3 regions of the Shewanella sp. KX20019 genome follow, and region 1 is predicted to be linked to each of the others. Evidence: predicted binding sites of a transcription regulator. Region 1 holds the regulator's gene; each other region holds the start of a gene.
What was found. Region 1 encodes LexA, which represses DNA repair genes until DNA is damaged. Its sites were predicted from a motif close to TACTGTATNNNNATACAGTA; they were not measured.
Positions count from the first base shown of each region.

Region 1 (4,730 bases):
GGTGGGATTAAGCAATGGAGTCGTTCGCTATATAGGACTTATTCTTATTGGCTACTTATCGTATTTAGCTTGTCGTTCCTCAGCTTCTTTGTCCCACGCTGGAAGCACTGTTTCGCTAAACGTTGCCTTTTCTGCTTCTAGCTTATCCATATCTAAACCAATCGCTTTTTGTGCTTTTTCTTTGGTCGATATATCCGGGATAGCTACGGGCTGCTTAACGCCCTTTTCACCTAACAACCTAGCAAGTTTAACCCTTGCGTCGGCTGATAAATCAATCGCTGTCCCTAATACCCTTAACGCTTCTTCAGGGTTGTGCATTGCTATGCCGTGTGAAGCGGTAGCATGATCCCAACGCCATTGAGAATGTCTAATATCATCCTGTATTGGCTTTAACTCTGCTGCCGTTGCTCCGGCCTTAATAGCTGCGCCAGCTTCATAATGAGCGTGTACTAACTGAGTTTCGACCCAGTCTTTAAGCTCGTTAATCATTGCCTGTCGGTTTGCAACAACAGCTAACATCTGCTCTTTGCTCTGTTCGTGACAATTAGCGCAACCCACCTCGAAACGGTCAAACGGGTTTCCAACCTGATGATCGGTAAACTTTCGGCCCTTTGCGTTGGTGATCTTTGGCATGTGACAATCAATACAAGTAACATCGTTTTGACCATGAACGCCTGAACTCCAAGTTTCATAATCCGGGTGTTGAGCTTTCAACATTGGTGTTTTTGATATTTGATGCGTCCAATCTACAAACTCTATAGAGTCGAAGAACTCTTCCACGCTATCGGTATCGACGCCATTATCCCAAGGGAAAGCCGCTTTCTTGGTTTCTTTCTCGAAGTAGTATTCAACGTGGCACTGACCGCAAACCATAGCTTTTTTATCGGTTCTAGAGGCATCGTCCCAATTCTTACCTATCTTATCCATTGCCCTTTGAGCGAATGGTCTAGATACGCGAAGTTTAGACGAACCGGGTTCGTGACAATCCTGACAACCGATAGTATTAACAATCTCAGATCCTGCCGCGCTCCATTTCTCACTGAAGAAGCCGTCTTCACCCTGTTCTGTAATCATACGGGGGACGTCTGGGCCTTTACACGACCAACAAGCCATAGGCTGTAAATCTTTGTGGTCTGCGTCCGGGCTTCCAACCCTTAGCGTCCCTCTGAGATCTGTTACTGCGTATTGATGCCCGCGCGGGGTGTCATAATCTCTTGAAAACGCATAACCCGCCCACAACACGGCAAGGTTAGGATTTTCTTTAACTTCGTCGATTTTCTTGTCTTGCTCTATCGTCTTTTTCCAAGTGTTATATTGCTTTGGAAATTTCTTTTGATATTGCTCACTGCGAGGATCTAGTTGTTCACCTGCGAAAGCGGCGGTACATATAGCGCTTATGACTAAGCCAATGGTGCTTAGTTTGAGTATTTTATTGTTCATCGTTTAACCCCACGTTTCTATTCTGAGCCGTATATTAAGCGAGACTATTCAATAAGATAATTCGGAAGTTTTTACTTAAAGAGTAAGAATTAATGAAGCCTTACCAACGGACATAAAAAAGCCCCCAACGAAGGAGGTTTTTTATATTCAATTGGTGTGGTGCACTTAGATCTTGAATTCGGGTTGAACGCAGCTTTCAATCTTAAATGCCAAACATATTAACATTAACTTGGTTAATACTTGCGCGAACCAGAATACTGTATATACTGACAGTTACTGTATGGAAAGACAGGCTTAATTATGAGACCACTTACACCACGCCAAGCTGAAATTTTAGAGCTTATTAAACGCAATATTTCAGACACAGGTATGCCACCAACCCGTGCCGAAATCGCAAAACGTTTAGGCTTTAAATCTGCCAATGCAGCCGAAGAGCATTTAAAAGCTTTAGCGAAGAAAGGCTGTATTGAGATCATACCGGGAACTTCTCGAGGCATTAAGCTAACTCAAGAAGATACCGAAGAGGCCGATCTCGGTTTACCACTTATTGGCCAAGTGGCTGCAGGCGAACCGATTCTGGCTCAAGAACATGTAGAGCAACACTATAAAGTTGATCCTGCGATGTTCCGTCCAGCAGCCGACTTTTTGCTACGAGTACGCGGTGACAGTATGAAAGACATCGGCATCCTGGAAGGTGACCTATTGGCGGTTCATAAGAGCCAACAGGCTCGTAATGGCCAAGTTGTTGTCGCCCGTGTTGAAGATGACGTCACGGTTAAGCGGTTTGAAAAGAGGGGCAACAAAGTCTTCTTACATGCCGAGAATGAGGATTACTCACCGATAGAAGTCGATCTGGCAAACCAAAGCTTAAGTATTGAAGGTTTAGCCGTTGGCGTGATCCGTAATGGAGATTGGCAATGAACAAATTATTAGGTGTAAGCCCGCGTCACCCTGGCCTTTGGCAAGATATACCCAATTCGACGATGTCTAAAAAGACAGATATCGAAACTATGATATCTCATACTCAGGGACGCAATGAATTAAAACAGATCTGTGGTCAACTGGCTCAACTGAGCCTGCAGGGTCGCTGGATTGTATTAATTAGCCCACCTAATATCGGTTACAAACAGATGCTAGCTTCAGCTGGCGTACGGATGGATAGGATCCTACTTGTACATGCCAAAGATGAAGTAGAAACACTTTGGGCGATGGAAAAAGCGCTCACCAGCGGGACATCGAGTGCAGTGATAACCTGGACTAACGAGTTAGATGCACGAGACAGTAGACGACTGCAGCTAGTCGCCAAGAGCGCTCAAGCGGTAGGTATCATCATTGAAAATGCGAACACTCACTTACCTGACAGCACAATAAACGCACAGGGCGAGCCATTTAATCAAGGCTCTTTGTTCACTGCAATGCATTAAGCATTTATTTATATTACAGTTCTAGTCTTTAACTAAAGCTCCCTACTCGGGAGCTTTTTTATTCCTACCACTAAACAAATGAATCAAAAAGTGATCTTGATCAATATTTCAACACCAAGTAGTGTAGGTACTGATAACAACGATATTTTGTTATATCCGAACGATTTAGTCGTCGGTCTTTATGTATGACTGTAGATCCTTTAAGAGTATATGAAGACTGAGATCGGCCTGATATATTTCAGCCGTAGGTGCCACCGTGGTTACACCAACCAGTATCAAGTACTGGAACTAAATAAAGTCTAATCGATAGTCGAAAACTAAAATAACGACACGATAGATAAACCACTCGCGCACTTTGAAGTCATCGTTGCTTTTTTGGGAACGAAGAGTTTACATAGAGCAGAGACTTACTGTGTGACTCTTCTTTGTCTTGTTGACAGAGGAGAAGTCTAGTGAAGCAATTGTTGTACTGTGTGTTGGCGCTAATATTTTCGCCTGCACTTTTTGCATCAGAAATGCCATTTAATATGACAGAGGGTGTGACGGAGATCAGTGGTAAGGTTTATAACCTCCACATGATAATCCTTTACATCTGCTGTGCTATTGGCATTGTTGTTTTTGGCGCAATGATTTATGCCATGATCAACCACCGCAAATCAAAAGGCGCTGTCGCCGCCAACTTTCATGAAAGCACTAAAGTCGAGATTTTGTGGACTGTAGTGCCTTTTATTATTCTTATTATCATGGCTATTCCAGCAACCAAAACCTTGATTGCAATGGAGGACCCCAGTAATGCTGAGCTCACCATTAAAATTACAGGTTCGCAGTGGAAATGGCATTACAGCTATTTCGATAAAGACGTTGAATTTTATAGTTTAATGTCGACTCCTAGAGAGCAGATCGAGGGCACCGAAGCTAAAGGTGAACACTATTTGCTCGAAGTAGACAAACCTCTCGTATTGCCGATTAACCGCAAGGTGCGCTTTCTAATGACTTCAGATGACGTTATCCATTCATGGTGGGTACCGGCTTTTGCGGTTAAAAAAGATGCTAACCCTGGTTTTATTAATGAAGCTTGGACGCGGATTGATAAGCCCGGTGTTTACCGTGGTCAATGTGCTGAACTTTGTGGTAAAGATCATGGCTTTATGCCAATTGTTGTCGAAGCACTCACAGAAGAAGACTTTGATAAATGGTTAATTGCTCAAAAGGAACAAGCGAGTAATGCTGAAGCTGCAGCTCAAGCAGCACTTTCGCAAACCTTGACCATGGAGGAGCTGATGGCTCAAGGCGAGCAGATCTATCTGGCTCGATGTGCCGCTTGTCACCAACCTAATGGTGCAGGTCTTCCAGGCGTATTCCCTTCTCTTATTGCTAGTCCAATTATCAAAGGCCCCATCGCTGATCATATCGATATCGTATCGAATGGTATGACGGGCACTGCGATGCAAGCATTTGCTAAGCAGCTGACTGCCACTGAAATCGCGGCGGTAATTACCTTTGAACGTAATGCTTGGGGCAATGACTCTGGCGATACGGTTCAAGCTGCCGATGTCAGCTCAGCAGCGTCAGGTACTGCAGCAAGCAGTGATACTGCCGCCGCAGTACCAGCCACTTTACCTGCTACCCTACCTAAAACCGAGCAAGCTGCAGCGAGTGAAGTCACAACTGAAGTTGTTGCAGACGTTAAAGCGGTTGCTCTGGATGACTTAACCATGGATGAGCTTATGGCCATGGGTGAGAAGGTCTACATGACTAGTTGCGTTGCTTGTCACCAAGCTGCGGGAACGGGTTTGCCTGGCGCTTTCCCTTCATTAGTTGGCAGTCCGGTGATTACAGGACCGGTAAGCGGTCACCTTGATGTTG
Region 1 is NZ_CP068437.1:336,317-341,046, reverse strand. It holds gene nrfA (ammonia-forming cytochrome c nitrite reductase) at 52-1,440, opposite strand; gene lexA (transcriptional repressor LexA) at 1,741-2,361, shown strand; gene JK628_RS01520 (cell division inhibitor SulA) at 2,358-2,864, shown strand; gene coxB (cytochrome c oxidase subunit II) at 3,317-4,730, shown strand, end outside.

Region 2 (4,730 bases), 1.7 Mb from region 1:
TTCCAGGCATTGGTTCGCCAAGAGTTGGCTATTGCAGATCCTGACACGACGCTGACACTCACTGAGATCCCAGCAGAAACAAAGGTGATGAGTGAAGACTCACAACAGATATTAATTGATATCCTCAATGCCTGCCCTAACGGCGTAGTGCGCATGAGCGATGAAGTTGCTGGCGTAACTGAAACCTCACTAAATGTCGGCGTCATCAGTACTGAAACTGATTCTGTGCAAGTGCTTTGCCTTATCCGTTCATTAATCGACTCTGGCCGTGAAGAGATAGAGGGTGTGTTGACCTCATTGAGTAACCTTGCGGGTGCCAACGTTGAATTTAGTGGTGCTTACCCTGGTTGGAAGCCTGACAACAGCTCACCGGTTATGGAAAGTGTCCGTGCTACTTACGAAGACATCTATAACAAAGAGCCAACAATCATGGTGATCCATGCTGGCCTTGAGTGCGGTTTGTTTAAGAAGCCTTATCCAGAGATGGACATGGTATCGATTGGTCCGACTATTCGCTATCCACATAGCCCAGATGAGAAAGTTAACATCACTACCGTTGGTCAGTACTGGAAACTGTTGTTAGCAGTGCTTGAGCGTACTCCGGTTAAAGATTAAACCCTTTAAATAGTGACAACCAAATAAAAAGCCGCTGATGTAAATTCAGCGGCTTTTTTTATCTTGGTTGAGACTCAGCTAAAACGCTTTCTAAAAGCCTAAGTCTAGTTGCGATGCACTTGCTGCACTCGCCTCATCATTAATGGCTTGTTTAGAGGCCAACCCCACTGCAACGCCCAATAAGCGTATTCCTCGGCCCTGTTGTCTTTCTAGCGCTTGTGCCAATAACTGGTAAAACAGATTAACAGACACTTCATCACTTCGGTGCTCAATTGTGGTTTGTTTAAAGTCATCAAACTTAAGCTTTACCACTTGTTTATGAATAGTACGATCTTTGGCACTACGATTGACTCTAGCCCCCAGCTCTTGGATCAATTGCGGCATTACGGCTTTGCACTGTTCCAGCGTGTGAATATCTTTCGCTAAGGTAGTTTCAACACCAACCGACTTACGCTCTCTATTGGCAGAAATCCCCCGCGTGTCGATGCCTTTAGCGCGCTCTATCAATACCCCTCCAAACTTACCAAAACGCTCAACTAAAGCGTCATCAGAATAGGCCTGCACGTCGCTACACGTATGCAGACCAATATCCGCTAACTTCTTAGCGGTGACTTTACCCACTCCTGGAATTTTAATCAGCGGTAATGTTTTTACAAACTCTTCAATCATTTCAGGACGGATAACATATTGGCCATTAGGTTTATTGAGATCAGATGCTATTTTTGCTAAAAACTTAACCGGTGCAATTCCAGCAGATGCAGTGAGTCCCGTCGCCAGCAAAATATCCTGCCTGATGGCTTCTGCAATACGGGTGGCAGAGCCTTGGCAGTGAGGACTGTCGGTGACATCCAGATAGGCTTCATCTAACGATAGTGGCTCAATGTGGCTAGTATATTTAGCAAACACCGCGCGAATTTGAGTCGAAACGTCTTTATATACCTGCATACGACCAGGCACTAAGATGAGATCAGGGCAAAGCTTAAGTGCATAAGCTGATGCCATTGCTGAGCGCACACCATATTTTCTTGCTTCATAGCTGCAAGTACTTATCACACCACGACGATCACTTCTGCCGCCAACAGCTATGGGTTTACCTCTAAGCTCAGGAAAATCACGCATCTCTACTGCAGCGTAAAAGCAGTCCATATCGACATGAATTATTTTTTGCAATCTCAACTCCTCCACAATAGATGTTACTGTATATATAAACAGTACTCAAGAGGCGTTAAGTAAATTATGCGTTCAAAGTGTGGGGGAGCAAGCATATAGGATCGAAAACGGAGCCAATTGGCTCCGTTTTGCTTAACCTGATGCTTTAAGCGTTAGCGGTCTAGATCTTGAACTGCTTAATGTTGCTTGATAATGACTCTGTCACCTGGGCAAAACTGTCAAAGTTACGTGATAGTTCTTCACTTGCAGCTAACGAGTCATCAGATAAAGCGCGAACATTCTCAACATTGCAGGCCACCTCTTCAGCAACCACGGCTTGCTGACCTACAGCGGCGGAGATCTCAATGGTTTGCTGCTGAATAGCTTCAATCGCACCGGTAATACTGTCTAGCGCGATTTCTACTTTAGCCGTGAGATCCTGACCGATATTAGCTTGCTCAACTCCCGCTTCCATCACCTGCTCTGCTTCATTGGCATTTTGCTGTAACGTCTGAATTATCTCTTGAATATTGGCGGTTGAATCTTGCGTGCGCGAGGCCAGTGTACGCACTTCATCAGCTACAACGGCAAAACCACGCCCTTGCTCACCCGCTCTCGCAGCTTCAATAGCGGCGTTAAGCGCTAACAAGTTTGTTTGCTCCGCAATGCCTCTGATGACGTTAAGCACTTCACCAATTTGCTCTGAGCGAGTGCGAAGTTGCTTAACCACTTTAGCCGCTTCAATCACCTGCACCGATAAAGACTGCATCCCTTGAGTTGCTTGTGCGACAATCGCGCCCCCCTCAATTGATTCAGTCTGTGCCTTATCGGCAAAGTCGCTGGCACGTTGTGCACTTGCCGCCATCTCTTGACTGGTATGCGCCATTTCTGTAGCCGCGGTCGCAACGGAGGCTATCTCCGCTTTCTGCTGTGCAACAGAATTGAGTGCTCGCTCGCTGACTTCTGCTGCGGCTGTAACACCATTTTCAACCTCTAAGGTTAAATCGCGAGTATCTTGCAGCATCCCCTGCACTTTTGCTGCAAATCGGTTGAAAGCATCACCGAGTTGCCCAAGTTCATCCTCTCTGTCCATTTCGATACGTTTTGCCAGATCGCTATCGCCTTCGGCAATATCTTCCATCGCCAGCAATAAGCTATTAATCTGTTTTCTGAACGGCATTAACATGCCCCAAACCGTGACACCGACAAAGAGCATTATCAAACAAGCAAGTAAAATTGAGTTGATGATAGCGTCGGTCACTGGCGCCTCAATAACCTCCGTTGGCAACATGAATGCTAGGTGCCATCTCTGTGCAGGGAAATCACCACCCACTTCCACAAAACTGACTCTTTGCGATTCGCCTTTAAAGGTTACTTCGGCAAAACCTGTGCGTTGAGACTGCATTTGACGACTCAGCGCATTAAAACCTTCACTATCTCTAAATTGGTTGTCTATTTCAGCAGCGTCAGAACCCGGTGGGAATTTCTCAGTAAAACCAGGAAAGTATACTAATTTTCCAGCATCAGTAATGAGGAACGCTTGGCCTGAACCTTGGTACTTAATTGGTGCTAAGAGTTCGCTACCAATGGTGTCGATCAGAATATCCATACCACCGATGCCGATGAACCGACCGGACTGATCTTTTACAACTGTTTTAACGGTTGCAGATATTGAACCATCATTGGCATCAACAGCAGGATCACCGACAAACATACCATTTTGGTCAATGGCTTCTTGCCACCACGGGCGCTTATTAGTGTAGTACTCACTGTCGTTGTAGCGACCATTAAGGTCAAAGTATTCAAAGGTATTGGCGGAGCCGAAAAACACTGACTTAATGTCACTGTCTGTATCGGAGAAGAACTTAAAATACTCAACAATAGCACTGTACTGTTTATCTGCAGATAGATCGCTTAAGCGGCGATCATATTTTCCGAACCACTCTAATACTGTCGGATCAGCAAACACAGCATGAATTAATTGACCTTTGGCGACAAAATAGCTGCGAACTTCGTTAGATTTAAGTTGTACTAAACTCGTTAAGTCATTGTCGATTTGCTGACGGGTACTGGTACTTTCATTCTTAACTAAGAACAATGCTACAATGGTGAAAAGTACCGCCAAAGCGCCAACAATAGTCACAACCAGCTGCATACTTAGCGAGCGTTTAAACCAATGCATCCTATATCCCTTTATTATTATATTTTTTTAGGAATAATGAATTTAACAGAAAACTGACAAGATTAAAGCACAAAATTCAACATTAAGTACTAACTGTATAAATAGCAGTTTACGGAGCACGAAAGGAATTTGTCGCGTTGTTTAGCAACGCGAGTCTCAGATAAAGAATGGCGGAATACAATATTATTTGATAGTCGACGTTACCAGATAAGACTTTTTAACACTCTCGATCTTAAGACTGTAACGTTCAAAATAGCTTTGTGAGCATTGACAGTTCATCTACAGAAAGTGTCGACTTAGTCGTGTTGGCTTTATGGGGGTGTGAACGACAATATCCGGACTGAGCCATTTCAAGCTGTTGTTCTAGACGCTCAATCTTACAAAGAAGACGTTCGATTTTAAGCTGATTTTCACTGTCATATACGTTGCTTTTTACAGAAATAATCATAACCTCTCCTCTGCATTGGGTTTGAGTTAGCTTTCAATTCAATCACATTACTGCAATTTAAGGTTAGTCTAAAAACCCTACACGACCAGCAATTTTTGTGTTTTATTGCTTGAGTAGAAATAGTAATGTCTAGTAGCTGAATACTCGCTGTATAGCTGCATGGAAAGCAACAGAAATGGGATAAGTTAAATAGTAGTAGAGGGAGTAGAAGGAGTAGAAGGAGTAGAAGGAGTAGGCACCATCACTAATCGTAGCTCTGGTGCCAATAAAACATCAATCTTTCAAAAATAGCGGACTACATTTTACTTTGTAGATAATTGGGTAAACCAACCATAT
Region 2 is NZ_CP068437.1:3,920,740-3,925,469, forward strand. It holds gene JK628_RS16910 (aminoacyl-histidine dipeptidase) at 1-615, shown strand, start outside; gene dinB (DNA polymerase IV) at 706-1,785, opposite strand; gene JK628_RS16920 (methyl-accepting chemotaxis protein) at 1,946-3,946, opposite strand; gene JK628_RS16925 (hypothetical protein) at 4,194-4,394, opposite strand; gene bfr (bacterioferritin) at 4,690-4,730, opposite strand, start outside.
Region 2: dinB (DNA polymerase IV) is a predicted target of LexA. The motif match lies at 1,810-1,829, and genes of this name have one in related genera.

Region 3 (4,730 bases), 2.4 Mb from region 1:
TGAAGCGGTCGAGTTAAACAACAATATTTCCCGTATCTGCTTGGTAGAACGTTCGACTACCGATAATAAATTACCAGCAAATGATAACGGTTTTTATCTTCAGTAAATAGAGCTTAACGCAAAAGAGTGTGAAAACATGATCGGGATCATGGTAATGCCTAGTGGTCATTGCTCTTTAGGCAACACTCTCTCATAAGCAGTAACTAATGACTTGCTGAGCTAATTGTCCAATGACTGATAAAAATCATCCAACGAGCCATCGTTTTAGTCCATTTAGAGATAACACTATTATTACTTGGTAAACGACTATTTAGCCATTGTACTGTTAGTGCGAGTCCTTCTAGTTGCAGTTTTTTTAGCGATCCCTTTCTTCGTTGTCGACCTACCCGAATTATTGCCGCCACGAGAGTAAGACTTTTTCTTAAACGGGGTGGGACTCTTAACGCCCTGCAAGGCGGTAGGCAACACCGAACCCGCCTGGGTAATCAACTCATCTAATTTACCTATAAGCGGCTGCATAAAGGCTTGATATTGGGTTTCTTTGCGGCTCATCGAATCCAGGGTATTTTCCCACAGTGCGGTCATATCGGGGGTCGTAGCACTAAGAGGCAAGCTGTTAATCAGGCCTTTACCCACATCTGTGGCAATAATACTTTTACCCTGTCTGACTAGAAAACTGCGTTTGAATAACAGTTCGATAATGCCAGCACGGGTCGCTTCCGTCCCCAGTCCATCGGTGTCTTTCAGTATTTTCCGAATGTCAGGATCGGTGACAAAACGATTTATCCCCGTCATAGCCCCAAGCAAAGTGGCATCGGTAAAGTGCTTTGGTGGTTGTGTTTGTTTCTCTAATAACTCGCCACGCTGACAATGTAAAGATTGCCCCTTGGTTAATGGCGGTATGGTGGTTAACTCCTCGTCATCGTTTTTGTTACCGCTTTTAGAGCCTGAAGACGAGGATGGGCTAGCACCATTGTTCGAATTAGATTGACTCTGTTTTAGCAGCTGCTTCCAACCTAGCGCATTTTCTTGCTTGGCTTTAGTCTTAAACACGCCTCCAGCGATGACAATTTCGACCAGCGTTTCTTTATAGAGATACGCGGGATAAAATTGCATTAAATACTGCCGTGCGACTTGCAGATAGATCTGCTTTTCAGCTGGACTTAAACTCGATAGATTGGCGATTTTCTCAGTGGGAATAATTGCATGGTGGGCATCGACCTTTTTGGCATTCCAAGCTTTTGACTTAAGTTTTGCATTCGGTACATCGATACCTTGCGTCAGCTCTGCTGCGCCTTTATTAACTGTCGCAATGACGCTAGCGGCCATCGCGTGTTGCTCTACCGGTAGATAGCGACTGTCTGAACGTGGATAGGTGATCAGTTTATGGCGCTCATATAACGACTGACAGGTATCAAGTACCGTTTTAGCGCTCATACCAAAACGCTTGGCGGCATCGATCTGTAATGAAGATAGATTGTAAGGCAGCGGTGCATTTAATTTTTTATCTTGCGCTGTGACTTTTTCAACTATTGCTTCTTTGCCCGTGATACGCCCAACCACATTCTGCGCTAATCCTCTAGATAGTACTCGCCCATCTTCATCCATATAAGGCTGACATGCCTCGCTGGGTTGCCATTTGGCTGTAAATGCCTGCTGAGTATCTGTGGTTAGATGTGCTAGCACTTCATAAAATGGTTTTGAGACAAAGTTGCCAATCTCTTCATCACGCCTGACCACTAACCCCAGTATTGGTGTTTGAACTCGGCCTACCGAGAGCACACCTTGATAACCCACCTTACGCCCTTGAATGGTGTAAGCCCGGGTCATGTTCATACCATAGAGCCAGTCAGCGCGAGAGCGTGCCAGGGCTGATGTCGACAACGGGATGAATTCACGGTTCAGCCGCAATTGCCCTAAGGCCCTAGTTACCGCTTGCGGATTTAAATCACTGATTAGCAGACGTTTGGCTTGCTGTAATTTGGCACCTTTAACACCTAGATGAGCAATAATCTCGTCGACTAGCAACTGCCCTTCTCTATCCGGATCGCCAGCATTGACCAGTTGAGTCGCCTCTTTCACTAGCCCTCTCAATACTGAAATTTGACCGCGCATCTTATATTTGGGTTTCATCTTCCAAACATCTGGCACTATCGGAAGATGTTCAAACTTCCACGACTTATATTCTGGTGAATATGCATCAGGTTCAGCTTGCTCTAATAAATGTCCGACGCACCATGAAACACAGTCACCATTGGCAGCGCGTATAAAGCCCTCACCTTTTTTCAAAGGTTTAGGCAGCACGTCAGCTATGGCTCTACCAAGACTGGGTTTTTCTGCAATATATAAGATCATCAGTGCACATTTACTATTACTGTATAAATTAACAGTAACTGTAACCTGAGGTGACTGCTGGCGCAATCAAAAGTCGGTTAACGGCTCAAAGATTGTAAACTTTGTTGAGAATCATTCTCATTTAATGCCTAATGCTAAGCCTAACTTTGGAGGAGGAATAATGTTGACGACGTTAAGTAAGCCAAACACGAGATTAGACAAGCTACTACTATTTCACTTTCTACTGGTCACTGCTTGGGTGATATTGTGCGCTCCATTATTGGCACAGAGTCCGGCGGTCGAGCCATTAGTATTGAGCAGTTTGGTCATTGTGCTGACGAGCGTGAGCACGATTTTGGGCCTAAAAGTTAGCCATAACCTTGGGAAAACAGCTTGTACATTACTTTTTGTCAGTTGGATGGCCGTCTGGGTAGCACAGCTCTTTAGTTTATGAACATAAAAAGGCCGAGCAAATACTCGGCTTTTTTGTGTTCAATCTGTTTTACACCAGCAAAGGCATTGCCTAATTACGGGTGACAAACATTATGCATCTCTAAGTTGGTACCAATATCTTTGCTACGATTTGCTTTGGCATCATCGTTACGCAATTGCGTTAGGTAGTCCAAATATTCTTGGTTTACGTCATTAGTGACATATTTACCATCGAATACTGAGGTTTCAAAACGCTTAATTGAGGGATTCTGTTGACGAACCGCTTCAATCAAATCAGGCAATGACTGGAAGATCATACCATCAGCACCAATCAACTTGGTGATCTCTTCTACATCACGACCATGAGCAATAAGCTCGTTGGTCGTTGGCATATCAATGCCGTAGACGTTGGGGAAGCGAATTTCAGGTGCTGCAGAAGCAAAGTATACTTTTTTGGCGCCTGCATCGCGTGCCATCTGAATGATCTGCTCAGACGTGGTACCACGTACAATTGAATCATCAACCAAGAGTACATTCTTGTCTTTAAATTCAGCGTTAATCGCATTCAGTTTACGACGGACCGATTTTTTACGCTCTTGCTGACCAGGCATAATAAATGTGCGGCCGATATAGCGGTTTTTAACGAAACCTTGACGATATGGAAGATCCATATGACGAGCAATTTCTAAGGCGATATCACAAGATGTTTCGGGAATAGGGATCACTACGTCAATGTCATGATCTTCCCACTCTTTCTTTATCTTTTCACCCAACATGGTACCCATATTAACGCGGCTACCGTATACCGAAACCTTGTCTATTGTTGAGTCTGGACGAGCAAAATAAACAAACTCAAAAATACAGGGGGCATAGCTTGGCGAATGAGCACACTGACGAGTATGAAGCTCACCTTTAAGGCTGATATACACAGCTTCACCGGGAGCTACATCGCGCATAAACTCAAAACCAACCGCATCCAGTGCCACACTTTCAGAAGCGACCATGTACTCGGTGCCCGTTGGCGTTTCATGTTTACCTAACACCAAGGGACGAATACCGAATGGATCTCTAAATGCAACAAGACCTTGGCCTAGAATCATCGCAACAACAGCATATGCACCGCGAGTGAGTTCATGGACCTTGGTCACACTGTTGAATACTTCGTCTGCAGTTAACTCTTGGCTAGTCGTATGCTGAAGCTCATCGGCGAGCAAGTTAAGTAACACCTCTGAGTCAGAGGTGGTATTAACGTGACGACGCTGCTTAAGTAGGCGCTCATGCAGCTCAACCGTATTGGTTAAATTACCGTTGTGCGCTAATGAGATACCAAAAGGAGAGTTCACATAAAATGGCTGAGCTTCAGAAGCACTCGAGCTCCCTGCCGTTGGATAACGCACATGACCAATACCCGCACTGCCTTGCAGGCGTTGCATATGCTTTGGTTCAAATACGTCTTTCACCAAGCCATTGGCTTTACGTAGTCTAAACGCATATCCGTCTACGGTCACAATGCCAGCAGCATCCTGTCCACGATGCTGAAGCACGGTCAATGCATCATAAATGGTTTGATTAACCGATGACTGACCAACTATTCCGACAATACCACACATGGGTAAGCTTCCTCATTGTAAGATGTTCTATTATTTAAATATTTTTGCTTTAGTTAAGCAGCTGCTTAGCTAAAGACCAAATAATGCTTTAGTGCATTTTATATTTTGGGTACAAAGCTTGAGGTGTTTTCCAAGTAGTCAAAGAACCACTGGATCACAACTCCAAATTCGGGCACGAGCGTTGAATCCTGCCACCAATCTGTATTGGGTGCTCCGGTAAAAGCATCCAAGAAAAAAAGTATTGCGCTGACAATAAGTGCGCCTCGAAGTGCACCAAAGCACAATCCGAGCACTCTATCAGTGCCAGACAAACCGGTCTTTGAGACCAATTGACCAATTAAATAGTTGACTAAC
Region 3 is NZ_CP068437.1:3,263,851-3,268,580, forward strand. It holds gene JK628_RS14320 (hypothetical protein) at 1-21, opposite strand, end outside; gene JK628_RS14325 (DNA topoisomerase III) at 307-2,355, opposite strand; gene JK628_RS14330 (hypothetical protein) at 2,516-2,788, shown strand; gene purF (amidophosphoribosyltransferase) at 2,862-4,376, opposite strand; gene JK628_RS14340 (CvpA family protein) at 4,475-4,730, opposite strand, start outside.
Region 3: JK628_RS14325 (DNA topoisomerase III) is a predicted target of LexA. The motif match lies at 2,373-2,392, and genes of this name have one in related genera.